DNA from 4 places in the Paenibacillus sp. Y930 genome. Region 1 is predicted to be linked to each of the others. Evidence: predicted binding sites of a transcription regulator. Region 1 holds the regulator's gene; each other region holds the start of a gene.
What was found. The regulator Rex, encoded in region 1, represses fermentation and respiration genes when NADH is low (regulators of the CRP and FNR family bind a similar motif). The targets are predictions, from matches to a motif close to TTGTGAAATATTTCACAA.
Positions count from the first base shown of each region.

Region 1 (8,182 bases):
AGCTGAGCAATTAGGCGTAGAACATGAAATGCAGCATCGTGCCGATAGTGATGCACTTGCTACAGCTCATATTTTCATTGATTGTGTATCAAAGCTTCGTTCTTTGCCGCTGCTCACATTGCAGCGGCTATCTTCATTTTTTGATGAGTCACGAGACATCGGCTGGTATATGAACTATACGGAAAAATTAATGGAGCAGCAAGCGGTATTTGATTCAGCTGAATACGATTATTACCGTCAGTTCGCCTTAAAGGCAACGCCTTGGTCAGATGAAACGTCCGCTAGAGAAAAAGAAAATGCCAACGAATATTTTGAACGCGTAACAAGCTTCGAGCAATATATTGAAGATGTCCAAAATCGCTTTAAGGAAATGTTTGAGAACTATGAAGAGCGTAAACCGCAAATTCAAATGTATGATGAAGTATTTGAGGCACTTACTGATAAAAAGCATTTGCTTATTGAAGCAGGAACGGGTACTGGTAAATCATTAGGTTACTTAATTCCAGCGCTATATTACGGCATAAAAGCGGAAGAGAAAGTCGTCGTAAGCACTCATACAATTAATTTACAAGAACAGCTTCGCAATCGAGATATTCCTTTACTTAATGAAATATTACCATTCCCTTTCCGAGCATCGTTATTAAAGGGAAGAGGCAACTATCTTTGTATGCGGAAATTTGAACATAAATTGAATATGAAGGACTTCGTTGCACCAGTTGATGATCCTGTGACAGCAGCACAGATGGTTGTCTGGTTATCAGAAACGGAAACGGGCGATCAAGAGGAGCTTAATCTTGGATTGCGTGGTGCAGACTTTTGGGGGACGGTTTCAAGTGACGCTGATTCATGCTTGAATCGCGCTTGTCCTTGGTTCAAACGTTGTTATTATCATCGTGCAAAGCATGAATCGACGATATCTGATGTTTGTATTACGAATCATTCGATGATTTTTACAGATATTCAAGCCGATCATCGACTTTTACCTGGTTACACCAATCTCATATTAGATGAAGCACATCATCTTGAGGAAGTTGCTGGTAAACATCTTGGTAACCAAATGACCTATACTTCGTATATATATGCAATGAACATGCTGTATAAAGACATGCGAACAGGAGTGCTTCCATCGCTTCGTATTCGTATTCAAGAGGATGGGGACGATCATACTGCTGCGTGGAATGAAGTGATCGATAGTGCCTATCCACAGCTTCAAGATATGAAAGAGCATTGGGATAAGTTGTTCGAATGGCTCTATAGTATTGTTAGTTCCGATGCGATGCAAAGTAATGAGGTAGAATCTGTTGGTACAGCAAGTATGGTGCTGCGATTAGATCGACATAAGCTGCCGCATGAATGGAACGAAGCGATGGAAGTGGAAAACAATTTCCATGTATTACTGTCGCGATTTATTAAATCAATTGAAAAGCTTTCGAATGAAGTGAAGGAAAGACTTGATGAGGATACAGGCTTGCAAAGCATTCTCATTGATTTGAATGGTATATTACGTGATTTGAATAGAATCAAAGACGAATTGCGGATGTTTATGAAGCTTGAACAGGAAGATTATGTGTACTGGATGGAAGGAACGCAAGCGTATAAGTTCAGATCATTACAGCTTTATTCTGCCCCAGTCGATGTAAGCGGATTGTTGAAAAAATATTTATTTGAAGTGAAGGATACTGTCGTTATGACATCTGCTACATTATCTATTCAGAAAAATTTTGAATATATTGCCGAGCAGCTTGGATTATCGTCATATGAAAACACCAATCGGTTAAAAGCAGTCATGCTTGATTCACCTTTTAATTATCGTGAGCAGGCTTTAGTTATTATCCCGCGTGATTTCCCTGTCTTGAAGGGTGCTCATGTTGACGCGGCATATTTGGATAAATTAGTAGGCTCATTAGCGGAAAGTGCACAGACACTCGGTGGGAAAATGCTGATCTTATTCACTTCATATCGATTGTTAAAGCAAGTATATGATCCGCTGAAAGCAACGCTGCAAGGTAGCAATATTCAAGTGCTTGGACAAGGTGTTGATAGTAATAATCGCACGAAATTAACGCGTAGATTTTTGCAAAATCAAGCATCGGTGTTGCTCGGTACAAGCAGCTTTTGGGAAGGCGTAGATATTCCTGGAGAAGCGTTGCAATGTCTTGCGATTGTGCGACTGCCATTCCAACCACCTAATCATCCACTTGTTGAGGCGAAGTCGGAATTGCTAGTGAAGCAGAAGAAAAATCCATTTATGAAATTATCGATCCCGCAAGCAGTCATTCGCTTTAAGCAAGGCTTTGGTAGGTTAGTTCGTACAGCTACTGACAAAGGGATTGTAATCATATATGATACTAGAGTAATTGAAGCTTATTATGGTAAACATTTTTTATATTCATTACCTGCTCCGAAAATCGAGACGATGCATACAAGTCAGATGGCCAAGCGGATGGAAGAGTGGTTAAAGGAGGATTGAACGGATGAAGCAAACAAAAATTTCTGAAGCTGTTGTTAGAAGATTACCTATCTATTTGCAAGTACTTCATGAATTGAAAAGTCGTGAAATTGGGACGGTTTCCTCACAAGATCTCGGTAATCGATTAGACCTCAATCCAGCACAAATTCGAAAAGACCTTGCTTACTTCGGTGATTTCGGACGTAAAGGAATAGGATATGAAGTAGATTACTTGATTGATAAAATACGTCATATACTTAAAATTAATCAGACTATTAATGTAGCTTTGATCGGTGCTGGTAACCTAGGGCATGCATTATGTAATTATAACAAGTACAGTAATGATAACATGCAAATTGTTGCTGTATTTGATAATGTTGAAAATAAAGAGGGTTCAAAAATTAATAACTTAACCGTTCAGCCGATGTCTGAATTAGCGAAAACGATCGATGAACTTAATATTCGTATTGGTATTATTACTGTACCTGCTTCTGAAGCACAAAATGTTGCTAATCAATTAACTGAAACAAGAATCGAAGGTATTCTTAATTTTGCTCCAACAATATTACGTGTGCCAGATCATGTTCGGATCCAATATGCTGATTTTACGAAGGAATTATTGAGCTTAGCTTACTATTTGAATAATAAAGAGGTGGCCGACGATGAGTAAGATATGGGTTGAAAACGGTTTGTTCGTTACGATGGCAGGTGCAATACCTGAAGTGTTAAGTGGGCATATGATCGTAACAGATGATGTCATCACATATATTGGTGCAGATCGACCAGTAGATATAGCAGATGCCGAGCGTGTAGATGGTAAAGGATTAGTGTTCATGCCTGGTTTAGTGAATACACATGGTCATGCAGCGATGACATTACTTCGCGGTTTCTCAGATGATTTGAACTTACAAGTGTGGCTACAAGAAAAAATGTGGCCGATGGAAGAAAAATATGTTGATCAAGATACACGGGCAGGAAGTAATCTTGCGATTGCTGAAATGCTGCTAAGTGGTACAACAACATTTGTAGATATGTATGATCGCATGGATCAAGTCGCTGAAGCTTCGGTGCAAGCAGGTATTCGTGCTTTTCTTACTAGAGGAGTCATCGGACTTTGTCCACCTGAAGTACAAACAGCCAAATTAGAAGATGCAATTTCATTTGCAAAACAATGGAATGGTCAAGGTAATGGAAGAATATCTACAATGCTTTCGCCGCATTCACCTTATACTTGCCCTCCAGATTATATCGCTCGTATTGTACAAGCTGCACATGATCTGAATTTGCCGTTACATACTCATATGTCAGAGACGAAAGCTGAAGTGCAGCAGAATGTAGATGAGTACGGAAAACGTCCAGTTGCGCATCTGGATGAGCTAGGCTTCTTCTCACGTCCAGCATTATTAGCGCATGCTGTTCATCTAACGGATGAAGAAATTGAACTGTTAGCAGCAAGAGGTGCATCAATTTCTCATAATCCGATTAGTAACTTAAAGCTAGCAAGTGGTGTAGCAAGAGTACCGGAACTATTGAAAGCTGGTGTGAAGCTTTCGCTTGGTACTGATGGTGTTGCAAGTAATAATAACTTAGATCTATTCCAAGAAATAAGAGCTGCTGCATTGCTTCATAAAGGAGTGTCAGGTGATCCGACTGTAGTTCCTGCTTATACAGCTCTGCAGCTTGGAACGTCAATGGGTGCCGAAGCCATCTGGAACTCGCAAATCGGTACGCTTGAAGTTGGAAAAAAAGCTGACTTTATTGCAATTAATATCGATCAACCACATTTCTTCCCACGTACTGATCTTATTTCTCATCTTGTCTATGCAGCTAATGGTCGTGATGTAGCTCATGTATGGATTGATGGTAAGCAAGTTGTTAGTAATAGAAAGCTACTTACAATGGATGAGGAGAAAGTTCGCTACGAGGCGCAAGCTAGCTTTGAGCGTCTGTTGAAATAAGATGAGAGCCATTGAAAAGAAACGATCCCCTTGGATGACGCCACGCAAATGGATAGCTTTCAGTATATTGCTTTTCATTGTTATTATTGTGTTACTCGTTATGTTTTATCGTAATATCCAGATGGATCGTTGGAATGAAAAAGATGAAGTCCGTGCAAGTCTTGCTCAGCAATATGATCTTTCCACTGAAAATTATCTTGAAAAATATATATGGGAAGAGCAGTATTGGATAGTGCTGGCGGAAACATTGGATGGACAAGAGCAGTATGCGGTATGGCAAGATAATAACATATTAGCCTCAGCGAATACGAACGCTATTGTTTCATCTGAAGTTGTCTTACAAAAGCTACAATCATCTAAGCCAACTGCAAAAAACGTTACGATAAAGGAAGCATATTTGGCAAATCAGCTAGCGTGGGAAGTTCATTATGGCGAGGATGATAGCAATTATATTATCTATGCCTTCTATGCAATGAGCGATGGAACTTTAATAGATGAATATACAATTCCTAAGGAAACGAGATCATAACGATCTCGTTTCCTTTATTTATGCAATTAATTCGTATAGCAAAGATGATATACTAATTGCTATAAAGGTAGTTCAAAAAATGGACTTTGATAACGAAGTAGTGCGTTGTAGCGTATTCGCGTCGAATATGAAGCGAACTTGGAAAGTACGGTTCGCGTGTACTTACTAATGTACACTTGCGCTTCCGCCTTTCTCAAGTAGCGCTCCATCTTCTCGGTTCTGAAAGCCCATATTTTGAACTTTCATTGTAGTTAAAAATTGATAATTGAGGTGGACTAATTGCAAAATTTTAAGCTAAAGCCAATGATTATCGCATTTATAGTTACGATTATAGTTGTAGTTACTGGTGGATTTACTTATCAGTATGTAGCTCAGCAAAAACCATTAGAAAATCAACTTAAGCAGGCTCAATTTTCAGAAGTGACGTTACCAATTGTAGAAGACGGAGATCGTGTCTTTATTGAGATTGCGCCGCTTCCTAATGTTACTTTGGAAGAAGCCGTTCATGAAATAGAACTAATTATGACCCAACATTCTTATAAGTCTAATCTTGTTACGATTTCTCTTACTAAGCAAGAGCAACGAGAGTTAGATTCACTTTGGGATACTCAGCTGTTCAATGTTGCTGAAGTAATGTCCTTACAGCAATACAGTAAGCTACCGAGCTTAATGGACTCATTAGAGCAGCAGAATACAGGCTTAGAAGCCAATGCCACGATTGATGACAACTATGTGTATATAACGATTAGAAAAGATCTGCAAGTGAAACATATATTACTTCCGATTCATAATCAGGAGATGGAGGTATGGCGCAATGCGTAACTATGCAAAGGAAAGTGCGATTGGTATACTTGCCGCCTTATTAAGTGTCACATTTGGTTATTTCATAAATATAGGAGCGGGCATATTTACAGTAGCTTTATTTGTTGTCGTCTATATGATGGCCACACAGTCTAATAAACAGGTAGGATTAGCTAGTCTGAAAAATCAAAAGGAATCAGTCATTGATGCGATTACTTTTGAACAGGTCGGTGGGCAATTACATGTCAAACAAGAATTAAGAGAAGCATTAGATTTTCTCGTTCAACGGGATCAAATTGCCGAGCGTGGCATTCGGATGATGAAAGGTATTTTACTTACAGGTCCTCCTGGTACGGGGAAAACGATGTTAGCAAAAGCAGCAGCCAATTATACAGATAGCGTCTTTATCGCCGCATCCGGTAGTGAATTTGTGGAAATGTATGTCGGTACAGGGGCTAACCGTGTTCGTGAATTATTCAATAAAGCGAGAAAACAAGCGAAAGAGCATAATAAGAAAAATGCGATTATATTTATTGATGAAATAGATGTTATCGGTGGTAAACGTGATGGCGGCCAGCATCGCGAGTATGATCAAACATTGAATCAATTGCTAACGGAACTAGATGGTATTTATCATAATACTGAAGTAAATGTTTTGTTAATTGCTGCTACGAATCGGAAAGATATACTAGATGAAGCGCTATTAAGACCTGGTCGATTTGATCGACATATCGAAGTATCTCTTCCCGATAAAAAAGGCCGTCGTCATATTATAGAATTGCATGCAGCGAATAAAACAATTCATGAAGAGGTAGATTTTGATCAGATCGCCAAAGACACGTATCAATTTTCAGGTGCGCAGCTTGAAGCTGTGATGAATGAAGCAGCAATTTATACGATGCGTGAAGGGCAAGCAGAAATTACAAGAGATCATATTCAAGCGGCTATTGATAAAGTTTTATTAGGCGAAAGAAACAATCGAGAAGCTACTGTCGAAGACAAATTAAGAGTAGCACGACATGAAATAGGTCATGCTATTATGGCAGAAATAACGGCACCTGGGTCCGTCGCACAGATTGTTCTAACGCCCCGTGGTGGTGCGCTAGGCTTTGTGCGTCATACACCAACAACAGAAAAATTTTTATATACGAAAACTGATTTAGAAGGAAAAATTATGGTGACATTGGGTGGCTCAGTGGCCGAAGAGTTATTTTATGGAGAACGGAGTACAGGTTCTAAAGGGGATTTTGATCAAGCATTACAGCTCGTAAAAACGATGGTAGAGTCAGGATTAACATCTATTGGAATTATAGATAGTAGCATGATGACAGCCGATCGCTGGAATGAGATCACAAATCAAGTTTTAGATGAATTATTATTGAAGACGAAGCAAAAATTAGAAGAGCAATATGTGATTTTCGATCAATCCTTGCCACAATTAATGGAAGAGGAGTTTGTAAGTGGTGACAACTTTAGAAAATTATTGTGGAATAACGACTTAAATTAGATTTATTTTCGACAAATTGCATAAGAGCGCTTACCGAGCCTGCAAAATATCTCGAAAAGAGTTATAATGAATAGGATAAAATGTTGTAAGGGAGAAACGAAAAACCTATGATTAAGAAAGTTGGAGTTGTTGGAGTAGGGACAATGGGTCAAGGAATTGCTGAGATGCTAGCTAAAAATAGTTTAGATGTCTATATGCTTGAAATTTCTAATGACCGATTAAAGCATGCTTTGAACATGATTGAGATGAGCCTAGATAAACAAATAGAGAAATGGGCTATTACATCATCAGAGAAAAAATTAATTCTTTCTCGTATTCATACTATTTCGAAAATGGAAGAGTTAACGGGTTGTGAGTTGATTATCGAATCCATTACGGAAGATTTGGATCAAAAGAAAGAGATATTTAAGCAACTTGATCAAGTAACAAGTGCTGATACAATTCTTGCAAGTAATACTTCATCACTTAGCTTAACTGAAATTGCAAGTGCAACATGTTCTCCAGAGCGTGTTATTGGTATGCATTTCATCCATCCTGTATCGTCAATTGATATGGTTGAAATTGTACGTGGCTTGAAAACTTCCGAAGAAACTGTGGAAGTAACCAAGCAATTTGTCGAGGAAGACATTCAGAAAAAAGCAGTTATGGTATTTGAATCTCCAGGTTTTGTAACGACTCGTTTAATGTGTCTATTCATTAATGAGGCGCTTCATGTACTTGAAGAGGGTGTTGCTACAGCTGAAGATATCGATAATGCTATGCGTGTTGGATATTCATTCAAACTCGGTCCATTCCAAATGGCAGATCAATTTGGCTTAGATTCGGTTCAAGCTGCACTTGAAAACATGTTCCGTGAATATGGTGAGTTGAAATACCGACCATCTATCGTACTGAAGAAAATGGTGCGAGCTGGACATCTTGGAGTTAAAGCTGGGGTA
Region 1 is NZ_JBXCIX010000004.1:499,356-507,537, forward strand. Features, by position in the region: gene dinG (ATP-dependent DNA helicase DinG) at 1-2,470, shown strand, start outside; gene AC1TO5_RS14720 (redox-sensing transcriptional repressor Rex) at 2,475-3,119, shown strand; gene AC1TO5_RS14725 (amidohydrolase) at 3,112-4,407, shown strand; gene AC1TO5_RS14730 (hypothetical protein) at 4,409-4,936, shown strand; gene AC1TO5_RS14735 (hypothetical protein) at 5,216-5,758, shown strand; gene AC1TO5_RS14740 (AAA family ATPase) at 5,751-7,244, shown strand; gene AC1TO5_RS14745 (3-hydroxyacyl-CoA dehydrogenase family protein) at 7,352-8,182, shown strand, end outside.

Region 2 (8,182 bases), on a different contig from region 1:
AAGATTATACTGGTTAATAGAATTGCTGAATGCAGGGGAAATAGAACTTGATAACTTTTGTAATGAATTTCATATAACCTATGATCACGACATTGATTATGCTACCTTATCTGACTCAGAGAGAAGGGTATTTAGGGAAATTGCATATGAATCTGCAAGATATTCTGGCAATGAAGAAGATCATAATGATTACCCTGGAGTGTATTCAACTAGTTTTGTTGTATTAGACAAGGTACGCAACGCAGTAAACACACTTAATATTAGAAAGTGAAATAGTTATTGGATGACCACATGCGAGTGTAACAACTCCATGTGGTTTCTTTTTGTTCAAAGAAAATAAAAAAAGAAGACGGCTTCTTAACAAACCGTCTTCATTCGTCTGAAGTAATATGCAAATCAATAATCTTACGAATATCTTCAATATTTAAAGCCTCAGCAATCCGTTCAATATGACCAAAGTTAATATTCTGACGCTTATGATTAGTCAATTCACTGAGTGTAGCATGTCTAATGTCGGTCAAGCGTGAAAGTTCGCGAAGACTAATGTCATGTTCCTTCAACAAGTCAGCTATTTTCAATACAACTTTTTTGGCCAATATGCATCCCTACTTTATAATCACTTATTACAGATACAACAACATATCAATATGATGGTGACGGTAATCGAATCTATATGGGGACGCTCGTAGGTAGTCGAGATGGAGCGAATCAGTATCCAAGCAGTCATCTAGAAGGGCTAAGAGACGGATGGGAATCCCAATATAAGCAGGAGCAACGAGAGCTATATTTTTCTAATGATGTGACATTACCATACGTTGAACCTCTGATGGCAAGCAGTGCGAATGAGCAGTGGAGCCAGCGCTACGTATATGGTGCACATAATGAACGAATAAGCATGATCTATAAGGCGAGTGGCGATGCAAGCAATGATTGGGAACCGACATCAGGGGCAAGCGGGTCGAATGCAAGTGCTGCCTATACAAGTCTTTACTATCTAGCAGATGTAAGAGGAAGTGTGATCGGCTTAACGAATGATGCTGGAACAATCTCAGCCCGCTATCACTACGATGAATTTGGTAGTATGAAGGATAGCTATAAGCTAGACTTGAATTATGCAGGCCCAGACAATCTATTCGGCTATACGGGACTCGCGTATGATTATGCAAGTGATCTGTCCTATGCTCGAGCGAGATATTTTGATTCGGGAGTAGGTAGGTTTATTAATGAGGATACGTATGAAGGGGAATTGAATAATACGCTGACGTTGAATCTTTATACATACGCGCAGAATAATCCTTTGACTTATACTGATCCAAGTGGACATAAGGTTTGGCATTAGAATTGTTGGACATAGTCATGGTGACAATGTAGCGATTACCGCAATAAACTTACTGGCGGAACAAGTCATCTTGGATGCTGACTTCGCCTATTGAATTATACATGATATTAATAGAGTATTGGAGTGATAACTATATTGAACAGGATAACAAAAAAAAGTACTATCTGATAGCATCGAGCATCATCAATTTAATGTCACTTATTTGGTTTGTATTAGGAACAACTTCCAATTTCAATAGAGAAATAGATTTGGTTACAACTGTTTTGTTTTTCTGTTTAGTAATTCCTTCAACCCTTCTGTTAACTGTCTCAATATACTTAATCATTGTTGTGAAAAATGAAAGTATGACTATTTTCAAGTCTTTTCTGAGCAAGATTTAAATCAGTTTACAGTTGATAGAAAATTTGAATATTCTATACAATTGGTTAATCTATTCCAAAAAAAAAGTTACTCTAGACTCTAATTAAAAGATACTGAAAGTAAAAAGGATATTTACATTCCATTAGATCTGCCAACATAAGATATAGGGGGATTGAGCTTAGATAGAATTTTCAGCAAATTAGAGCCAACATCTGATATGAATATTTATAAATTAATCACTACTAATGACTCTCCGTTTCCAGAAATTAAGTATCATATTTACGTACGAGAAAAAGAAGCCAAAAGAATAATTAATTCTAAGTCAGACTTATTCTGAATTGAACAATGGTTAACATCGTTATGTTGCTTAAATTTGGAAAATAGGTAAAGGAGTAAACAGGAATGATAAAAATACACACTCTAGTAAGTGATGATCCAATCATGGTGAATGCAGATTCACTTATTGAAGCAAATTTGGATGAATACAATCTGCACAGAGCTATTTTAAACAATTATCAACTAATGAGATCGAGTCTTCGCAAAGCAAATTTGCGAAATGCTGATCTTAGTAGTGCAAATCTTTTGAAAGCAGATCTTACCGAGGCATCGTTAATTATGTGTACATTGAATAATGCCATTTTAAATGATGCAAAACTAATCAATACAACTTGTTTATATGCTTCATTTAAAGATGCAAGCTTGATTAATGCAGATTTTACTAATGCAAATGTGAGTGATGCCGATTTTCAGGGGGCATTGTTATTTGGTACTATTCTTAACTGTGAAGCATTGGGGAAATCTAACCTTAAAGGGGCTCTCTTTAATGATTTGACAGTTTGGCCCGAAGGATTTTTTCCGTTGAATCACGGAGCAATTTACAAATCCGTTAATGCTAATTATTGGATCGACTTTAAAAACGAGTAAAAGGATGAAATCCGTGTTGGATTTCATCCTTTTACTTTTAGTTGAAGCTAGTTAGAAGCGACCGTAGAAGGCGTCGCGGTAAACCTCTGCTAATTCAGTAACAAGTGGTAATTTCGGGTTCGCAGTTGTACATTGATCTTCAAATGCACGGTCTGCCAAGTAATCCACGTGAGCTTCGAAGTCCTTAGCGTCAAAGCCTAATTGCTGGAACGATTCTTCAATACCAAGCACACTGTTGAGTTTGCGGATAGCATTTATTAAGCTGTTTACACCTTCTTCAGTCGTACGAGCAGGTAAACCAAGAATCTGTGCAAGTTCAGCATAACGCTCATCTGCTACGAAGTGCGAATATTTCGGGAATGAAGCAAATTTGGTTGGTTTTTTCGCATTGTAACGGATAACGTGAGGCATAAGGATAGCATTTGTTCTTCCATGTGCAGTATGATATTGTCCGCCCCATTTGTGTGCAAGGCTGTGGTTAATTCCAAGGAATGCGTTCGCAAATGCCATACCAGCAATCGTAGAAGCATTGTGCATCTTCTCACGAGCAACCGGATCACCCTCGAGTGCTGATTTTTCAAGATACTTGAAGACGAGTTGGATTGCCTTAATCGCAAGACCATCTGTGTAGTCATTTGCCATGACAGATACATAGGCTTCAATAGCATGTGTCAGAACGTCCATACCGGTGTCCGCTACTGCTACCTTAGGCAGAGAGTATACGAATTCAGGATCAACAATCGCTATGTCTGGTGTCAATTCGTAGTCAGCCAAAGGATACTTCGTGTTGCCAAGATTTTTATCCGTAATAACCGCGAAAGATGTTACCTCAGAACCAGTACCTGATGTCGTTGGGATCGCAACAAATTTAGCTTTTCTACCTAGACGCGGGTATTTGTAAATCCGTTTGCGAATATCCATGAACTTTTGTTTTAGACCTTCAAAATTAGTATCCGGATACTCGTAGAACAGCCACATTGCTTTGGCAGCATCCATTGGAGATCCACCGCCCAGGGCAATGATACAGTCTGGTTGGAATCGATTCATCATCTCTGTACCACGATCTACAGTAGTTGTAGATGGATCTGGTTCTACCTCAGAAAACACTTCTATTACTACTGGTATCTGACGTTGACGAAGGTAATGCTCTACTCTTTCCACATAACCTAGTTTTACCATCATAGGGTCAGTGATAATAGCTACACGGCTAATATCCGGCATTTTTGATAGGTACTGCGTTGAGCCCTTTTCAAAGTAGATTTTGTTTGGAACCTTGAACCATTGCATATTCACAGTACGATGTGCCACCCTTTTTACGTTAATTAAGTTCACTGCTGTTACGTTTGAAGAAGTAGAGTTACGACCATAAGATCCACAGCCTAGTGTTAGTGATGGTAGGTTCGTGTTATATATATCACCAATAGCACCATGTGAAGACGGTGAGTTCACAATAATACGTCCTGTTTGCAGACGGTAAGAGAACTTCTGGATAACCTCTTCATTGTGAGAATGAATAACTGAAGAGTGACCCATGCCGTTAAAGGCTACGACTTCGGCAGCACGTTCAATACCTTGATCAGCATTTTTTACTTTATAGCATGCAAGTACAGGACTTAGCTTCTCTGCAGACAACGGATAGTTCATGCCTACACCTTCAAGCTCTGCTACTAGAATCTTAGTGCCTTCTGGAACCTCAATGCCAGCCATTTGTGCGATTTTAACTGCGGATTGACCAACAATAACAGGGTTAACAGCACATTTTTCTGTATTCATAACACCAGCTGTCAATTTTGCAGTTTCTTCTTTATTAAGGAAGTAACAGCCATTAGCGATCATTTTCTTCTTCACTTGATCATAAATTGGTACTTCAATAATAACTGCTTGCTCAGATGCACAAATCATACCATTATCGAATGATTTAGACAGAATTAGGTCAGTGACAGCTTGATCAATGTCTGCACTCTTTTCAATGAAGCAAGGTACGTTACCAGGACCTACGCCAAGAGCCGGTTTACCGCAACTATATGCCGCTCTTACCATAGCAGATCCACCTGTGGCTAGAATTAAAGCAACATCTGGATGATTCATAAGTGCATTTGTCTTATCCATAGAAGGCTGCTCGATCCATTGAATACAGTCTTCCGGTGCACCATTCTTCACAGCTGCTTCAAGTAAAATTTTCGCTGCTTCACGACTGCAATTTTGTGCAGATGGATGGAATCCAAAAATAATCGGGTTACGTGTTTTAATTGAGATAAGTGCCTTAAACATCGTAGTAGATGTTGGATTTGTTACTGGAGTAATACCCATTATGATCCCTACAGGCTCTGCAATCTTCTGATAGTTTTCATACGGATTATCCTCGATAACACCTACAGTTTTTTCATATTTAATGCTGTGGTAAATAGATTCTGTTGAAAACATATTTTTAGTGATTTTGTCTTCGTATATTCCTCGTCCTGTTTCTTCAACAGCCAGCTTCGCAAGATACATATGCTTGTCGAGACCTGCAAGAGCCATTGCCTTTACAATGTTGTCAATTTGCTCTTGATTCATATCCATGAATTTCTCTTGTGCCTTTAAAGATTTGTCAATCACAGTCTGGATATACCCTTCAGCACTCTGTTTAATGTCCTTAACCGCTTCATTCTTAACCGCCATTTCTCTCACGCTCCTAGTTGGAAATTTGTTTTTGTTCTTACTCAAATAGTACCAATTCCAACTACATAAATGATGTGAAATTTTTCACAAGGATGTATGACAGCTTTGTTACACAACCGCTTACATTGTTAAATTTACATTATACATATGTCTGAATTGTTAATAAGAGGATAATCGATATCATTTTTCCTTAAATTCCAGCAGATACTTAATGGTGATTTACTGTCAAACGGAATATAATTCTACATACATGCACTGCCTAGAAGGGCGTGGCAGTGATATTACATAGACACCGAAGGAAACTTATTGGTATTTATTATCTAATGAAGCGTCAAGCGAATTATCAGATGCCTAATCTTCCAGAACAACATGTTGGATGATATACTAAAAATTAACAGCGAAAGCACGAGGTTTATTAACTAGGATACGTCTATGTTGAATAATCCGTTGAGGTATGTTAATCCCAGCAATAATAATACTTCTTCTTTTTGCATTTACTGTAGGTCCTTGGTTACTAATCTATGTAGGACTCTTATTTGAAGAAAATCCTCCTAAACCTACATATACTTACGGAGAGTTTCCTTTTTACTTGGAGTATGAGATGAATGGTCCAATTATAATTGTAGAGGATACAGTTATTGTTAAATACGATGGAATTGGTTTAAGTGAAGGTACTGGGGGTATATAAAGTGGAAACAAACCTTAGCTAGTGGAAATAGCGAATATAATACCGTATTCCCTGATGCAATAATAGAAACGAAATTCGGAAGAGGTAAAACTACTGGAATAATATCAAAAACCGAATTATTCGATAAATATAAAATTAGACTTCTTAAATTGGAACATAGCAAACCAATTAAAAAATAGCTTGTTAAAAGAAAAATTTATAAAAGTTGGAGATTAAGCTAGGTGATACTACTCTGCTAGTATTGGTAGATTTATTAGTGAGGTTAAAGTAATAAAACTTTTATATCACAATAAAGGGAGATGAGTTAGTTAATGATTATTAACTCAAAGAATAAGCATGAGTTTGAAAAATTAGATTTACATGATGCCGAACTATTAGATATAAACTGTGATTATCGCAATCAAACAGTATTAATTTCTACTATGCTAAATATACCGAACCAAAAGAGTAGTATGTTAAATTTAACGTTTAAAGATCTATCTTTTTTTTCGATTAGTTGTCAACAACCTTGGGGAAGTGGGTTTTATTTTTTTGAAGCTTCAATAGATGATTGTTTAGAGAACAATGTTAGTCTTGAAAGTGATTGTAGTAAAATTAAATTTTTAATTATATTAAACTCTGGTGATGAGATTAAAATTGAATCATCGTGTGTGGAAGTATTTTGCTGAAATTAAGGTAAAAGTAGGGAGTATAATTACAGGGGGAATATTAAAAGTGAGTAGATTATCTCCATATTCTGTTACAAAGTTAGGTTTCGCTTCAAATGGAGAAAATCTATAATCTTAATACTCATTATTGGGAACCTAGTTAACATTATATTTTTTTTGTTTAACATGACAATGTTGTCACCTTCCTATTCGAAATGTCACCTAAAACGTACGACAAGACGGCAGTTTAAGCGTAAACTTAAGCTACAATTAAGTTCATATGAATGAATTGAATAAACAATATGGGAGGGGGATTTTCATGAAAAAAACAGTTGTTTTTATGCTAATCGTACTAGTTATTTGTTCGGCCATGTATTTGACATTCAAACGGGAATTTGATCAGTTCAATCCACTGTATACGGAGGAATATGTGTATGCAGAAATTACTAAACCAGCTGGATACGAGAAGAAATATGACCGCTACAGATATAATCTGTCTGGCTACACAAAGCAGGGTGATAAGCAAAAGGTTACATTCTCTTCAAGCAAAGAATTAGAACAAGAGACCTATGTGAGAGTGCTTGCTAAGGGAGCATATACGAAGGGATGGAAAGTAATACAGAAGGAAGATATTCCTGCCGATGCTTTGAAATAAGTATCTGTTTGCAAAGACAATTAAAGAGCATAAGTGCGGTCTACCGTACTTATGCTCTTTAATTGTCTTTGTAAAGTATTTGTGATTGTAATCATTACTGTCTTTTAATAAGCTTTAATAAATCTTCGCCGCTAAATTTTGATAAGCCAGCGTTCACTCTATGGTATACTGCGGTATCGGTCTGCTTAGCCCCTTTGGACTGATTAATACCTTTCTTTATATTGAAGGTGTGTTCAATGCCAAGTTCTTTACTTATCTCAATTAATTTATCATCGTAGCGTCCGTACGGGAAAGCTACGATATTAGGCTGTTCCCCTAACTCCTTAACGAGTAGCTCATGCGCAATGGAGAGATCATTTTTTATACGATTGACATATTCTTCTTCGGTCTCATCTTCTTTCAAACTAACTAATGCTGCCTGCTTATATGTACCAGGGTCAAGATAAAGATGGTGATTATAGGTATGGCTGTAGAAGCTTTGACCGTACTGTTGCATCTCACGCATTTGATCCCAAGTTAGATGGGGAAGTGTTTTCTCGTTAGGTTGATCGGTATGTTTCACAATAATGAAGTTAGTAGCAGGTAGTTCGAATTTTTTCAATATAGGATATGCGATACTGTAATAGTCCTCGTAGCCATCATCAAAAGTAATGAGTACAGATTTCTTGTCTAGTTCAAGATTGCCCTCCATATAATCAATATATTGTTTCATCGAAATAACATCATACTTGGAAGCAGCTAATGCAGCCATATGCTCTTCAAATACTTCAGCGTTAATAATTTTCGGGTCCTTACTATAACCAAAATCATGATACATAAGTACGACGACACCTTTGTCGTGGCCTTTAAAATAGTTATATGCTGCTGTTGAAATACTAACGACAAATAATAGTGAAATAAAAATTAAT
Region 2 is NZ_JBXCIX010000003.1:193,185-201,366, reverse strand. Features, by position in the region: gene AC1TO5_RS09955 (magnesium and cobalt transport protein CorA) at 1-271, shown strand, start outside; gene AC1TO5_RS09950 (helix-turn-helix domain-containing protein) at 372-596, opposite strand; gene AC1TO5_RS09945 (RHS repeat-associated core domain-containing protein) at 674-1,339, shown strand; gene AC1TO5_RS09940 (pentapeptide repeat-containing protein) at 2,102-2,623, shown strand; gene adhE (bifunctional acetaldehyde-CoA/alcohol dehydrogenase) at 2,675-5,284, opposite strand; gene AC1TO5_RS09930 (hypothetical protein) at 6,284-6,640, shown strand; gene AC1TO5_RS09925 (YxeA family protein) at 6,939-7,274, shown strand; gene AC1TO5_RS09920 (polysaccharide deacetylase family protein) at 7,369-8,182, opposite strand, start outside.
Region 2: the regulator Rex is predicted to act here: its motif matches at 5,357-5,374, upstream of adhE (bifunctional acetaldehyde-CoA/alcohol dehydrogenase).

Region 3 (8,182 bases), on a different contig from region 1:
TAGCTAATATTAAGGAAGTTTCATGATGAATAATGAAAAGATGATGTTTTCACTTGATCAAAGTAAAGAACTGCTTGTAATATTGAAAGCTCGTTTTGATAAAAACATGAACCGCCACACTGAAATGGTATGGTCTAAAGTACAAGAAGAGCTTGAAGCTAATAATGAAAAACTATGGTCATTATATGAAATGGAAAGAACCGGTGGTGAACCAGATGTCGTTAGTTATGATGAAGCGACTGGAGAATACGTTTATTATGACTGTTCAGCAGAAAGTCCAAAAGGACGTAGAAGTGTTTGTTATGACAATGAAGCACTAGAGTCAAGAAAACAACATAAGCCTGAAACTAGTGCTATTGAAATGGCAACTGCTATGGGCATTAAGCTATTCAATGCATGATACTATTTTGCAAACATATGATTACCGATCTTGACTGTGGTAGGACGGCTTCGTACCCATTTATTGTATGTTTTGTCCGGATTATAGAAGACGACGGCTCCCAGACTCGGGTCGGAGCCGTTTACTGCATCTTGAACGGCGCGTTTGGACTCTTGACTTGGCGTCACCGTATAGATACGTTTATCCAATACCGGAGAGTACTGATAGTATGAACGGCCGTTTATATATTCGACCTGAAATATTGTATCAATGATAGAATAAGGCCAATCAGGATGATCGACTCTGTTCAAGATTGATGCGGCGACTGCTACCTTACCATCATAGGTTTCGCCTCCTGCCTCCGCTTCGGTTATTTGATACAGCCACTTCAAATCTTCTGCAGATGGCTGTTCAGAATTTACTAACACGAGGTTTGTATCATTTCCCGTTGTAATTACCGCTGCGCGTAATTGAGAATTGTAATGGATATGCAATCCGATTTTTTTCGCAGTATAGGCTAAAGGAACATATGCTGTTCCTTTATTTAGCGTTGTCCGTGTAACCAAGCTATCCCGAAACCATGTTGACTTCCCATCACGTCGATAATCGGAATAACGTTTGCCAGCGGGAAAACCGATCTCAATCGTATCAGTTTTGAGTACGGCAGCCCGATATCGCTCACTCCAGTTAACCGAGACGTTCAGACGGCGAAAAAATGATGCTGGAACAAGCTGTAGTCCGTTTTGTACAATAGCAGTTGTCGAGATCCGCTGTCCATCGACATATACCGTCGTATTGCTGAGTGATTGCGCCGAAGCGTGCGGCGTTAGCCAAACATAGACAATAATCAATAATAGAGCCAAAGGCATAGTGTAACGTTTATTCAACAAGACAATCTCCTCCCTCATTGCACCATTGTACGATAATTTTGGTAATCAAATTACTGGAAAAAGAGGGAAAATGAGAATAGGTATCGAGGTTATAATAATGAAAAACAGGGCAGTAAGCAGATTCTTCTCGAATTATTGATCATTTATTCTGATAAAAATGAAGATATTCTAATAGTATATGAGCAAATATTTGGAAATTGTTCATAATAGAGATACGTTATAATAAACCTAACTCATATTGGGCAGAAAGGAATTCGGACATGAAAAAGGTTATTGTCATTGGTGCAGGGATTTTAGGAGCTTCAGCAGCTTATCAGTTAAGTAAGCTAGGTGCTGATGTCATAATTATAGATCGTAAAGATGCAGGACAAGCAACGGATGCAGCAGCGGGGATTATTTGTCCATGGTTATCACAACGTAGAAATAAAGCATGGTATCGTCTTGCTAAAGCTGGAGCAGGCTTTTATCCTTCACTTATTCAGGAGCTAGAGGAAGCAGGAGAGATTAACACGGGCTATGCAAAAGTAGGCGCGATATGTGTTCATAATGATCTGGAAAAGTTAGCCGCAATGAAAGAAAGAGCGGAACTTCGCAGAGAGGACGCCCCTGAAATAGGTGAACTTACGATGCTAACAGATCTTGAAGCGAAGGAAAAGTTTCCATTATTGTCGGAAGGTTATCACGCACTTCATGTATCAGGTGCAGCAAGAGTGGATGGACGTGAATTGAGAAACGCTTTACTAAGAGCAGCACAGCGTAACGGTGCACAGATGATTGAAGGAGATGCTATTCTAGAGCATGATCATCATGCAATTATAGGTGTTAGAGTAGGACAACAAATAATGAAAGCTGATGAGGTCATTGTATGCGCTGGTGCTTGGTCCAATGCATTACTTCATCCGCTTGGAATTATGCTTCAAGTGCATTATCAAAAGGCTCAAATAATGCATTTGAATCTTGCCGACCAATCCAGTACAGAGCTATGGCCAGTTGTAATGCCGCCAACAGATCAATATTTACTTGCATTTGCTGACGGGCGTATCGTAATTGGTGCTACTCATGAAAATGACGTAGTAGGTTATGATACTTCTGTAACTGCAGGTGGGATGCAAGAGATATTAAATAAAGGTATTCAAACGGCTTCTGGTCTTGCCAATTGTAGCCTAAATGAGATGAGAGTAGGATTCCGTCCATTTACTGCAGATTTTCTACCAGTGCTAGGAAGGGTTTCAGGATGGGATAAACTCATTGTCGCTAATGGACTAGGGTCATCGGGATTAACGATGGGACCATTTCTTGGTGAGCAGCTAGCCAAGCTAGCTATGAATCAACAGGTAGATATTCAGCTTGAAGATTATGCAGTAGAATAAATACATTTGATACTATAGAAATATTAGCTACATAGAACGGAGGACATACAATTGTTTGTGCAGCGGCGACACCAGCAGATTATAGATCAACTCAAGGAGAACAAATCTATTGACGTCTCTGAATTGATTGAGACATGAGTTGATTATTCAGTGTGAACAAAGGACTTTAAGTTACTTAACATACCGTACCTCCTATTCGAATGTTTAAATATTTATTACTGAAATCCATCTTCGATGTATCAGATGTGGATGTGTAGAACGTTCTAAATATGACAAGTCCTTTAAATACTTTTTAGATATGGCACCTGAAGATGAGGTTATTCATCCTAGCAAAGTACCTAAATTCGCTCGTGGACTATAAAATTATAGTCTAAGGTGCGAAAAATTAGAAAAATCAGCTCGTGGATATGAATACAAAGTTACGGACATACGCAAAACCTAAAAAGGACCGTCAGGTAAATTTTTCTGACGGTTTTTCTTAACACAATAGTATCGGAAACTTAGTAAGTGATATTTGTATTAGGGATTTCCCTAATATACGAATTTCCAAATACATGATATCATCAAATTATCAAATGTGAAACTTATCACAATATAAGTGAATTATTTCACGAGCAGGAGGATTGCTATGATAACTGAACAACTGTTGCTAATCGGAAACGGCATGGCTGGGGTAAGAACGATTGAAGAAATATTGGAACGTAACTCTACCAAATATGAAATAACGATTATTGGCGAAGAGCCATACACGAACTACAATCGCATTATGTTATCCAATGTATTGCAGAAAAAAATGACGGTCGATGAGATCATTACTAATCCAATGCAATGGTACAAGGATAATGGCATTCGTCTTGTTCACCACGATCCTGCTGTACAAATAGATACATCAAACAAACGAGTAACGACAGCGAGTGGAATATGTATAACGTATGACAAATGTATTATTGCTACAGGCTCAAGAGCCTTTATTTTACCAATTGAAGGTGCACAGCTTGAAGGAGTGCTGGGCTTCCGCACGATTGATGATACGATTCAAATGATTGAGGCGGCAAAAAACTGCAAACGAGCAGCAGTAATTGGCGGTGGCTTGTTAGGGCTTGAAGCAGCCAAAGGTTTAATTGACCAAGGCATGGAGGTAACCGTTATTCATTTGGAAAAATGGTTAATGGAAACCCAGCTGAATGAGCAAGCAGGACATTTGCTGAAAAAGGATTTGGAAAAGCAAGGCATCAAATTTATGATGGAGAAAAAAACAGCTCGAATATTAGGTACAACAAAAGTAGAAGCGATTGAATTTAGCGACGGTAGTATTCTAGAGGTGGATTTGGTTGTAATGTCCGTTGGGATTAAAGCAGTAACAGCGCTTGCCCATGAAGCTGGCCTGAACGTTGAGCGAGGGATTGTTGTCGATGACTTTATGGCGACGAGTGCTGATGGTGTTTATGCTGTAGGTGAATGCGCCCAGCATAATCATAAAATATATGGACTTGTGGCGCCACTTTATGAACAAGGAAAAGTTCTGGCGGATGTATTAACAGATCGAGCAACAGAGGGGTATCGAGGTAGTACTGTCTCCACCTCTCTAAAAGTATCCGGGTGTGATCTTTTCTCAGCAGGAATTATAATTGAAAGTGATGATGTTAAATCAATTGAAGCTTATAATGGCCTAGCTAATAGCTATAAAAAACTATATATACAAAATAATCGAGTAGTTGGTATCGTTCTTTATGGCGATACGTCAGAGGAAAATCGCTACTATAAAATGCTGCGCAATGGGATTGATATTACGACGCTTAATGCTGTAACTCTGCTGGCTTCTGCGGGGGATGAGGCAAGTATGAGTGTTGCAGAATGGGATGATGCTGATACAGTGTGTGGCTGTAATGGTGTGACGAAGGGCGCGATTGTTCAAGCGATTCATGCTCAGCAATTAACATCTGTTGCCGAGGTGACACGTTGCACAAAGGCGGGAAATTCTTGTGGTAAATGTAAACCAGACATCGGTGAGCTATTAGCTCATGTGATTGGAGATAAGGTTACAGCGGCACCTACTGGAATATGTGCTTGTACTCATCTCACAAGAGATGAAATCGTCCTGCAGATTCATGAAAAAGGCTTAACGACAACGCAAGAGGTATATCAGGAGTTAAACTTCAACAACGCTGAAGGATGCACCAAATGTCGTCCTGCAATTAATTTCTACTTGCATGTTACGTTCCCGAAAGAACATATTGATGAAAAAGAATCTCGTTTTGTTAATGAACGTATGCATGGCAACATCCAAAAAGATGGTGGCTTCTCTGTTATACCTAGAATGCGAGGCGGACAAACAACGCCACAGCAATTGCTGAAAATTGCTCAGGTTGCAGACAAATATCAAGTACCGCTTGTTAAAATAACAGGTAGTCAGCGTATTGGCTTATATGGTGTGAAGAAGGAAGATTTGCCCGATATTTGGGAGGAGCTGGATATGACGTCAGCTTCCGCTTATGCCAAAGCAGTGCGCTCTGTCAAAACATGTGTCGGTGCTAATTTCTGCAGATTTGGTACGCAGGATTCCATGGGATTAGGTATTAAGCTAGAGGAGCGTTTTGAGTATATTGACACACCACATAAGTTTAAAATGGGAGTTTCTGCTTGTCCACGCAGCTGCGCAGAGAGTGGAGTGAAAGACTTTGGTGTCATAGGACTAGAGAACGGTTTCCAAATTTATATCGGTGGAAATGGTGGTACTGAAGTAAAGGAGGCACAGCTACTAACGACGGTCGAGACTGAGCAAGAGGTCATTGATCTTTGTGGAGCAATGCTTCAATACTATCGTAAAACTGGAATCTATACGGAGCGTACTGCACCGTGGATCGAAAGACTTGGCTTCGATCATATCAAATCTGTCCTGCTAGACCAGGTACAGTGCAAGGATTTGCTTGCAGAGCTTGATGAGGCAGTTGCTGGAAAACGCAATGATCCTTGGACCACCGTACGCAACAATGAAAATATGGAAAAAGAACTCTATACAGTGGGGAGAGGTTAACAATGACTCAAGTCAAGCAGAAAATATTTGTTGTGAATTTTGATGAGCTGGAGCAGCGTGTTGGACGTGAAATTATTGTAGATGGTAATAGAATTGCAGTGTTTCGCTTGTTAGATGATCGCATTAAGGCAATTGGCGGAGTTTGTCCTCACACAAATGGGCCACTTGCTGAAGGTATTGTTTCTGGTGAATATGTGTTCTGCCCACTTCATGAGTACAAAGTTTCCTTGCTCGATGGAAAGGTTCAAGAGCCAGATAAGGGATGCGTAGCTACGTATGAGACGTCAATTGAGGATGACAAAGTATATATAATAGTATAGCGAGTATGACATCTGAACAGTTAGGGGCTTAGATCCTAGCGTAAAGGAGAGCTATCATTGTACAAACAAAACGTTGAAACGATTGCAGAAGCAGGTGCGGTTAAGCGTGATTATATGAAGCAGCAGCCGCTCGGTTATTTTATTGCAACATTACTAGCTGGAGCCTATATTGGATTAGGAATTATACTTATATTTTCAGTTGGAGCACCATTAGCACAAGCGGGCTCACCATACCAGTCGCTCATTATGGGAGCAAGCTTCGGGATCGCACTGACCTTAGTTATTATTGCCGGGGCAGAATTGTTCACTGGAAACAATATGATATTTACTGTTAGTACTTTATCGGGCAAAACAACGATAAAGGATACGTTGTCAAATTGGCTCATTGTATTTATCGGAAATTTGCTAGGAGCGATTATTCTTGCTTTACTTGTAAAAGCGACAGGACTATTTAATGCTGCACCAGCTGATCATTTGATTTTCAGTTCTGCTGCCAAAAAGATGACGGCACCATTTAGCGAATTGTTTTTCCGAGGGATACTTTGTAATTGGTTAGTTTGTCTAGCGATTTGGATGAGTATGCGCTTAAAAAGTGAAGGAGCTAAAATGTTCGCGATTTGGTGGTGCTTATTCGCCTTTATTGGCAGCGGATATGAGCACAGTGTTGCCAATATGACGCTTCTAAGCATTGCAATGCTGTTGCCTAATCATCCTGAAGTAATTAACCTTGCAGGCTGGCTGCATAATATGCTACCTGTGACACTTGGAAATATGGTCGGAGGAATATTATTTGTAGGCTTAGCCTATTGGAAAATCTCACCTGTACGGAAATAATAGCTATAGAACTTTATAGTATAGACAGACATGAGCTCATTTCACAGGGCTCATTGAATGCATAAAATTCTAGACAGTTGGCATATTAATGATGAGGTGATAATCATGGCCAAAGCAGGGATGAAGCGTCCAGATCCAAGTGAAAACATAAGTACTGAAAGTAATAAAAAGCAGAACTTCCCGAAAAACGATATTGCACCTGTTCCAGAAATTCAAGGTAAAGCTAAAAGTGGAAATGAAAAGGCCAATCGTGCCCCCGATTAATGCTTTATGAATAATGAGTTGGCCCAATAATAGCTAAACGTACAACATCCTGTAAATGGGAGTTGTACGTTTTTTTATCAATTTAAATTAGGTATTTACATTTTCGAAAGTCGGGAGTATTATTCAAATTATCAATGATCTCACAGCCCAATCCGTCAGCTAACCTCATAAGCGTTGCAAAGAGAGGATGATTATCATGATGAATCGAATCGAAAAATTGCAGACTGAAATTCCAAGTCAAAACAAAGACATCGCTCTATATGCCAAACATGTCATTAGCTCACTAGAACAGTTCGAAAATTATCACCGTAGATTTGTTTCTGCACAAGCACTTGCCGGCATCAAGCCAGTTGGAGATCAAGAAATTGTGTTCTATGAAACAGTAAGGCAAATGAAAGAACAAGTGATTTCTACACTAGAGGAAACAATTGATGATCTCAAGCATAAGGGTGATAAGCATCATCACAAACACTTTGAAGATGGGGTCGAATGAGGTGTTTCACGGAAGCCACTGAAAAAGATCTAATCTAATAAACAGGATATCTCACCTCGTTTTTTGAGGTAAGGTATTCTGTTGTTATGTCCATATAGATTTGCAGCAATATTAATAATGTATTAAAGTAGAACTTAATAGGATTAGAATACAAATGCAGGAGGGTCTCATGACACTTATTAATCAGTTGACACCCAATGAGGAATTTGTAGGTTTTTATTTGCTGAGAGAGTTAGACATTAAAAAAACGAATAATACGCCAGCTAAAGATTATTTTGATATCGTATTATGCGATGCTAGCGGGCAAATATCAGCAAAATACTGGGAGGCTACAGCAACCGATAAAGAAACATTTTTCCCAATGGGATTGGTGAAAATCCAAGGTTTAGCTCAAACCTATCGTGAAAGATTACAAGTGAAAATTATTAAAATTCGTAAAGTAACGGATGAAGATCAAGTAGCTATAACGGATTTCATACGGTCCGCTCCTATCCGTCCGATTGATCTTATTCATACTATTAAGCAGGTAATGAATAGTATTACGGATGAGGAAATCAGACAAATCGTATCGTTTTGCGTGACCAAAGTCGAGGATAAG
Region 3 is NZ_JBXCIX010000002.1:514,076-522,257, forward strand. Features, by position in the region: partial or broken gene AC1TO5_RS07730 (DUF4256 domain-containing protein) at 23-388, shown strand; gene AC1TO5_RS07735 (cell wall hydrolase) at 403-1,242, opposite strand; gene AC1TO5_RS07740 (NAD(P)/FAD-dependent oxidoreductase) at 1,530-2,639, shown strand; partial or broken gene AC1TO5_RS07745 (transposase) at 2,831-2,991, shown strand; gene nirB (nitrite reductase large subunit NirB) at 3,268-5,673, shown strand; gene nirD (nitrite reductase small subunit NirD) at 5,676-5,993, shown strand; gene AC1TO5_RS07760 (formate/nitrite transporter family protein) at 6,051-6,827, shown strand; gene AC1TO5_RS07765 (hypothetical protein) at 6,933-7,091, shown strand; gene AC1TO5_RS07770 (hypothetical protein) at 7,288-7,584, shown strand; gene AC1TO5_RS07775 (3'-5' exoribonuclease YhaM family protein) at 7,754-8,182, shown strand, end outside.
Region 3: the regulator Rex is predicted to act here: its motif matches at 3,215-3,232, upstream of nirB (nitrite reductase large subunit NirB).

Region 4 (8,182 bases), on a different contig from region 1:
GAAGTGCAACAAGCAGCAACCTTAATCTAGTAGTATTCGAGCGGCTGAAAAGACTATGCTATGTGAGAAAATCCATAGGCAATAGTCTTTTACTGTTTATAATATGGTAATGTTAGATGGTAATTTACGATGCTTGACCATTGCGTTTACAACGCTTATAGTTGAAATGGAACTTTATATTATGAACGAGGTGACTTTGTCATGTCTGAAAAAATTTATGTTGGTGTTGACGTTGGCGGTACAACTGTAAAGCTAGGAATTTGTAATTCAGAAGGTACATTATTACAAACATATGAAGGACCAACAGAGGTTAACAAAGGATCAGATGCTATTCTTCATAATATTGCACAGTACGTCCAATTAATTGTTGAACAATCTGATTATGAATGGGAGCAAGTCAGCGGTGTTGGTATTGGTATCGCAGGCTTCTTAGATATCCCTAATGGAATAATAAAGCAATCACCGAATTTAAATCTAAATAATGTTGATCTTAAAGGCTTTTTGGAGAAAGAGCTTAATACAATAATAAGAGTAAACAATGATGCAAACGTTGCAGCGCTAGGAGAAGCTTGGGCTGGAGCGGGACGTGGTATTGCCAATTGCGTAATGTATACACTTGGTACTGGCGTTGGTGGTGGAATTATTATTGACGGTAAAATTGTGGAAGGGTTCCAAAGCGTTGCCGGCGAGATCGGTCATATGGCCATCGTACCGGATCTTGAAGCAATTCAATGTGGCTGCAGTAAAATGGGTTGCCTCGAAACCGTTTCTTCTGCTACAGGTATTATTCGTATGGCTAAGGAAGCCGTTGCACGCGGGGATCGTACTTCTCTAGTAGATGTTGAAGAAATTATGGCTAAAGACGTTCTTGATGCAGCGAAAGCAGGCGATGAAGTAGCGACACGAATCGTTGCGCGCGCAGCTTATTACCTTGGTCGTTCTATGGCAATGATGTCCGTTATTTTGAATCCAGAATATTACATTATCGGTGGTGGCGTTGCTAAAGCTGGTGATTTCTTATTTGATCAGATTAAAGAAGTATTTGAAAAATATACGCAAGAAGCTTCGAAAACCAGTGTTAAGATTGTACCTGCGGTGCTAGGAAATAACGCTGGTGTAGTTGGCGCGGCTGGTCTAATTCTAAGAGGATAGTAGGTGTTGCTAGGTGGGAGCGACAACGACTTTGTCACAACTTGTTATTATTACTGGGATGTCTGGTGCAGGAAAAACAATTGCGGTTCAAAGCTTAGAGGATCTAGGCTTTTTCTGCGTAGACAATTTACCACCAGTGCTTATTCCAAAATTTGCTGAATTGATCGAGCAGTCCAATGGAAAAATCGGCAAGGTAGCTTTAGTTATCGATTTGCGTGGTCGAGAATTTTTTACATCTCTATCTGAATCGCTTGATTATATAAGTGAGCATCATACAATTAATTCTGAAATTTTATTTCTAGATGCGAAGGACGAAACACTTATTCAGCGTTATAAGGAAAGTAGACGTAGACATCCCATGTCTCAGCATAGTATGCCATTAGAAGGTATACGCGCAGAACGAACATTGTTAGAGGATTTGAAAGGAAAAGCTTCATTAGTTATTAATACTAGCGATCTGAAGCCGGCCATGCTGAAGGAACGTATTATTAATCATTTTGGTCAGATGCAATCCAAATCTTTAACGGTAAATATTACTTCTTTTGGATTCAAATACGGTATACCACTGGATGCAGATCTCGTATTTGATGTACGTTTTTTGCCGAATCCACATTATATTGATGAGCTTCGTCCTAACACTGGCAAACATCCTGATGTATTCGAATACGTTATGAAATGGCCAGAAACGCAAAAGTTTTTGGGGAAATTAGTAGATATGTTAGAATATCTTATTCCTCAATATGATGATGAAGGAAAAAGTCAGATCGTAATCGGAATAGGGTGCACGGGTGGAAAGCATCGCTCAGTAGCTATCTCTGAGTACTTAGGTACGGCTTTGAAACTTAAAGATTCAGAACAGATTCGAGTTAGTCATCGTGATTCAGAGCGCGACAGGCAGTAATGAGAGGAGGGCATGCTTATCGTGCAGAAGGATGTCGGACGCCCTAAAATAGTTGTAATTGGTGGAGGAACTGGCTTATCGGTTATGTTAAGAGGGCTGAAAGAAAAGCCTTTAGATATTACAGCGATCGTTACCGTTGCTGATGATGGTGGTAGCTCTGGTATTCTACGGAATGAACTACATATCCCTCCACCTGGAGATATTCGAAATGTGTTATCGGCGTTGGCAGATGCGGAGCCATTACTAACGGACGTATTACAATATCGCTTTACATCAGGGACAGGATTAGCGGGCCATAGCTTGGGTAATCTAATGTTAGCAGCGATGACGGATATTTCTGGTGATTTTGTAACGGGCGTGAAGCAGCTTAGTAAAGTTCTAGCTGTAAGAGGAACGGTATTGCCTGCTGCCAATGGTGCAATTGTATTGAAGGCTGAGATGGAAGATGGAACGATTATTACTGGTGAATCGATGATTCCAAAAGCTGGTGGAGCGATTAAGCGTGTCTTTCTAGAACCGCAGGATGTCGAGCCACTGCCAGATGCTGTTGAAGCAATCAAACAGGCGGATGCGATTCTTATCGGTCCAGGAAGTCTTTACACTAGCATCATGCCGAATCTAATGGTTCCTAAGCTAGCGCAAGCTATTGTAGAATCAGCAGCAGTAAAATTATTCGTTTGTAACGTTATGACACAGCCAGGTGAAACTGATAACTATTCTGTTAGTGATCATCTAGATGCGATCTACGATCATATTGGTCATCATTTGTTCGATTATGTTATTGTAAATAATGGTGAAATACCTCCTCACGTAGAAAGTAAATACGCGGAGATAGGTGCAAAAGCAGTGCAACTAGACATTGATGAAGTAACAAAGCGAGGTTATCATGTTATTGCGGATCAACTCGTATTATTCCGTACGTTTTTAAGACATGATGCGGAGCGATTAAGCCATCATATTTACAAACTAGTTGAGAACTGGATGCTTAGAAAGAGGTGAGATGAAATGTCTTTTGCGGCACAGACCAAGAAGGAATTAACGATGATTCAGACAGATAACTGTTGCGAAAGAGCAGAATTAGCAGCTCTTATGCGCATGAACGGATCTGTCAGTTTATCGAGCCGCAAGGTCGTATTAGATATTTCAACGGAAAACGCTGCGATTGCTCGTAGAATATATACACTCGTGAAGAAGCACTTTGAAGTACACGTCGAATTGCTTGTTCGTAAAAAAATGCGCTTGAAAAAGAATAATGTTTATATTGTTCGGATGCCTGAGCGAGTGCAAGAAATATTGAGTGAGTTGAAAATTGTGTCTGAAGGATTTATGTTTACCTCAGAGATAGATAAAGATATTATTAAGAAGAATTGCTGCAAGCGTTCTTATTTACGAGGAGCTTTTCTAGCCGGTGGTTCAGTTAATAATCCAGAAGGATCTTCCTATCATCTAGAGATATCATCGATGTATGAAGCACATTGTAAGTCATTAGTCGATCTTGCTAATAAATTTTATTTGAATGCCAGGTGCATTGAACGCAAAAAGGGGTTTATTTTTTACATCAAAGAGGGCGAGAAAATTATTGAGTTGCTTAACATAATCGGTGCGCATCAAGCCTTATTCAAATTTGAGGACGTAAGGATTATGCGTGATATGCGTAACTCAGTGAATCGAATCGTCAATTGTGAAACTGCTAACTTGAATAAAACGATTGGTGCTGCGGTAAGACAAATCGATAATATAAAGCTTCTTGAAAGAGAATTTGGTCTTGAAAACTTACCTGATAAAATTCGTGAGGTAGCTGAAGTACGCTTACAGCATCCTGATTTGAACTTAACGGAAGTTGGAGAGATGCTTAAAGTGAAAGTAAGTAAGTCGGGTGTTAATCATCGTTTACGCAAAATAGACGAACTTGCTGATAAAATACGAAATGGTTCAACTTTATCCTAGTAGAAACAGTGCGAAAATGGTATAATAATTTGTAAAGCTTTAATTATGAACGATTGTGAATGAATTAGTGATTCAATTATATAGGGGGTATGTTTACCATGGCAAGGCTTCCAGTTGTTGTTCGTCTAAAAACAGGACTACACGCAAGACCAGCAGCATTATTTGTGCAAGAAGCAAACAAATTTTCCTCCGAGGTATTTGTTGAGAAGGACGATAAAAAAGTGAATGCAAAGTCGATTATGGGTATTATGAGTCTTGCAATAAGCTCTGGTACGGAAATTACAATTAGTGCCGAAGGTTCAGATGCTGAACAAGCAGTTAATGGCCTAATTGCATTAGTAAGCAAAGAAGAATTAGAAAATCAATAGTCATGTGGCTTAAGCGCATTATTATTGATTTTCGATATGAACTTTGTATGTACAGTCATATGATCGAAAGTTATAGAAGGATACTTGGTTATATTCACATTCGCGGATATAAGCAGGTATCCTTTTTGCTATGGTTAAGGGATGGATCATTACTTAGTAAAAAGTAAAAAGTCTGCATGAGAAGGGGAAGCGATTTGCTCCCTTCATGCAGACTTTTTACATGGTGAAACTATAATGATCAATTACATTTTGTTGTAATCAAGTTCAAGATTCAAGCTATCAATCATGCCTTTAAGTTTATTGGCAGATTTCTCAAATAATTGTTGCTCCTCAGGAGTTAAATTCAACTCAAGTGGTTGACGAACACCGCTGCGATCAACGATACATGGAACGCCTAGATAGACATCAGACACACCGCAATAATTATCTAATAATGTAGATACGTTCAATACTGCACCTTCATCATCAAAGATGGCCGTTACAATACGATCAATCGCGAGTGCAATGGCATAGTAAGTAGAGCCCTTTGCCTCGATGATCTCATAAGCAGCGTCGCGGGTATTCGTGAAAATATTTTGCTTCGTATCATCAGGAAGCTTGAGATCTACTCCTGCAACGTTAGCTAAGCTCCATACTGGAAGTTCAGAATCACCATGCTCGCCAATAATATGTGCATGCACACTACGAGGATCGATTTTCAATTCTTTACCCAGCAAGTAACGGAATCTTGCGCTATCTAGCAATGTACCAGATCCGATGACACGATGAACTGGCCAACCAGATTTCTTCAGTGCTACATAGCTCATAATATCTACTGGATTTGTTGCGATAAGCAGAATCGCTTCTTGGTTATACGGTAATATTTGTTTAATGATGCTATCAAAAATATCTGCATTACGTTGCAAAAGATCTGTACGAGATTCACCAGGCTTTTGTGCCGCGCCTGCAGTAATAATAATAATGTCCGCACCTACGCAATCAGCATAAGTACCTGCCCATAATTTTGCTCCGCCTACAAATGGCATTCCGTGATTCATATCTAGTGCATCACCTGCTGCTTTTGCGTGATTAGCATCGATAAGAACGAGTTCATCGACGCGATTGCGAAGCAATAGCGTATATGCCGTTGTAGAGCCTACTGCACCTGTGCCGATCATAACAAGTTTACGTGTTTTCATAGTTATTCCCCACTCTCTTTGAAATAAGGTTTGTTGAGATAATAATAGAACGTGGCCATAAGTACACTGCCGCCCATTATATTACCTAATGTTGCAGGGATGAGGTTATGTAGTATATCTCCGATGCTAAGTACTCCCCAGCCTTGGGCTGCTATAGATATAGCGAAAACAGACATATTTGCGATACTATGTTCAAATCCAGCGATAAAGAAGCTGAATACCAACAATACCATGACGAACATTTTTGCTCCATCAGTTTTCATAAAGTATGGAATGAAAAATGCTAAACATACAAGCCAGTTACATAAGATAGCACGAAAAAATATTTCGATGGTTGAAGCATCAATTTTTTTGTGAGCAACTTCCAGTAGAAAAGTATTCACATTAACATCAGCAAAAAGCTGTGTTAACCAAACGAGTATTGCGAACAGAATTGCACCAACAATATTTCCTATATAGCTAGATAATAGCATTTTTAATGTATCTATCCAAGTCATTTTACGACGTAATGCAGCATAGCTAAGATAAAATGTATTACCTGTAAATAGATCTCCACCAGCATAGTAGATTAGAATAATAGCCATACCGAATATCAATGCTGCAGCAGGGTATGCAAACGGTGATTCAACTTGATAGAAGAGAGATCCCGTCTTAAAGGCTGCAATAACACCAAATCCAATAAACATACTTGCCATAATTGATCTCAATAAGGAACGGAATTTATCCTGTTTGAAAATAGATAGTTTTTTTGCAGCTAGTTGTTCAATTTGAGCTAATGCTTCTGTTTCCATAATAGAATTCCTCCAAGTAAGCAAAATCTATTTGATGATATCTTTATCATATTGTGAACAGCTTATAATGTATGTGACATAAATCACGAATAAGAAATATATGGAAAATTATCAAATGAAAAAGACGACAGTGGTTGGTTCACTAGAACAAAAAATGTTCAATGTGGATCAACCACTATCGTCTCTAGATAAGTGTTACAAAGCTGTAGGTATTAATCTATGCGTTTGATAACTTTATCGATCAAACCGTATTCCAGTGCTTCTTGAGCGCTCATGAAGTAATCGCGATCAGTATCCTTTTCAAGACGTTCAATCGGATTGCCAGAACGTTCTGCAAGAATACCGTTCAATTTCTCGCGCATTTTAATGATGCGGTTAGCGCGAATGGCGATATCACTTGCTTGACCTTCAACACCACCAAGCGGTTGATGAATCATAACTTCGCTGTTCGGAAGTGCAAAACGTTTGCCCTTCGCTCCAGCAGTAAGTAAAAATGCACCCATAGATGCTGCCATACCTACGCAAATTGTAGATACATCAGGCTTAATATATTGCATCGTATCGTAGATAGCCATACCTGAAGTGATAGAGCCACCTGGACTATTAATGTATAGATGAATGTCTTTCTCTGGGTCGTCTGCTGCTAAGAAAAGCATTTGCGCAATAATGGAATTGGCAACGACGTCGTTTACACCAGATCCAAGAATGATGATGCGATCCTTCAGAAGTCGAGAATAAATATCATAAGAACGTTCTCCGCGATTACTTTGCTCGATAACCATTGGTACAAAGTTCATTTTCACCAATCCTCCTTAAACTTTTCATGAACTACTTGGTACAACTTCTTGTAAATGAAAAGTAGCGTCGAAAGCATCGACTTAAACTTTTCATGAACTACTAAGTACAACACCACATCACAACTATGTTGTGTAAATATCATAATAGAATTTTAATTAAAAGTCAAAGATAGTCAGACTTTATTTCCACTTCATCATTGTTACCTATATTGGTAGTCATTAAACATAATAAATGACGAGAAAATGTATCGATATCCTACATTAGCTTATGTATAAAATGATAGTAGCATGATTATAAAAATAAAAAAGCCCGTACAAGAAAATTCTCTTGTACAGGCTATAAGTAGAAGGTTTGGCGCGCCCGCTAGGAATCGAACCTAGATCTCAGGCTCCGGAGGCCTACGTCATATCCATTGGACCACGGGCGCTAATTTAAGATGACATTGTCGATTATATGGGATAATAGGAAGCGAAGCAAGTTTAAAATTCAAATAAATTATTCGGGCAATCGCTTACATGAAGAAACGGCACTTGCAGTACGTCAAAATATTAGGTAAACTAAAGGTGGGACTTAAATCATACCACAGGGACAGAAGATGTCCAATGAGTTCTAGAGTAATGTTGTATGTGGTACACGTGGACTCTTTCCGATGGAGTGATGGTATTTATGCGTCAGCTTATTGAACTGCAAAGACAGTTAGTACCAGAGCTTTTGGATGTCATGAGAAAGCGATATAAAATTATGCAGCAAGTGATGCTTGCAGGAACAATTGGTCGACGTGCGTTAGCAACAACGTTATCGATGACCGAACGAGTGCTACGAGCTGAAACGGAGCTGTTGAAAGAACAAGGACTTCTAATTATTCAATCTTCTGGCATGCAATTAAGCGAAGACGGCAAGAAAGTGCTTGAGGAAATCGAGCAGCTTGGCGATCAAGTGTTTCGTAGCTCAGAAATTGAAGACAAGCTGAAGTCGATGTATGGGTTAAAGCAGGTTATTGTCGTTGCTGGCGATTCTGAACAATCAGAAATTGCAAAGCGTGAATTG
Region 4 is NZ_JBXCIX010000012.1:17,528-25,709, forward strand. Features, by position in the region: gene AC1TO5_RS20260 (ROK family glucokinase) at 202-1,152, shown strand; gene rapZ (RNase adapter RapZ) at 1,184-2,053, shown strand; gene AC1TO5_RS20270 (gluconeogenesis factor YvcK family protein) at 2,075-3,052, shown strand; gene whiA (DNA-binding protein WhiA) at 3,059-4,000, shown strand; gene AC1TO5_RS20280 (HPr family phosphocarrier protein) at 4,099-4,368, shown strand; gene AC1TO5_RS20285 (L-lactate dehydrogenase) at 4,611-5,546, opposite strand; gene AC1TO5_RS20290 (formate/nitrite transporter family protein) at 5,549-6,337, opposite strand; gene clpP (ATP-dependent Clp endopeptidase proteolytic subunit ClpP) at 6,550-7,134, opposite strand; tRNA gene AC1TO5_RS20300 (tRNA-Arg) at 7,488-7,562, opposite strand; gene AC1TO5_RS20305 (sugar-binding transcriptional regulator) at 7,760-8,182, shown strand, end outside.
Region 4: the regulator Rex is predicted to act here: its motif matches at 6,409-6,426, upstream of AC1TO5_RS20290 (formate/nitrite transporter family protein).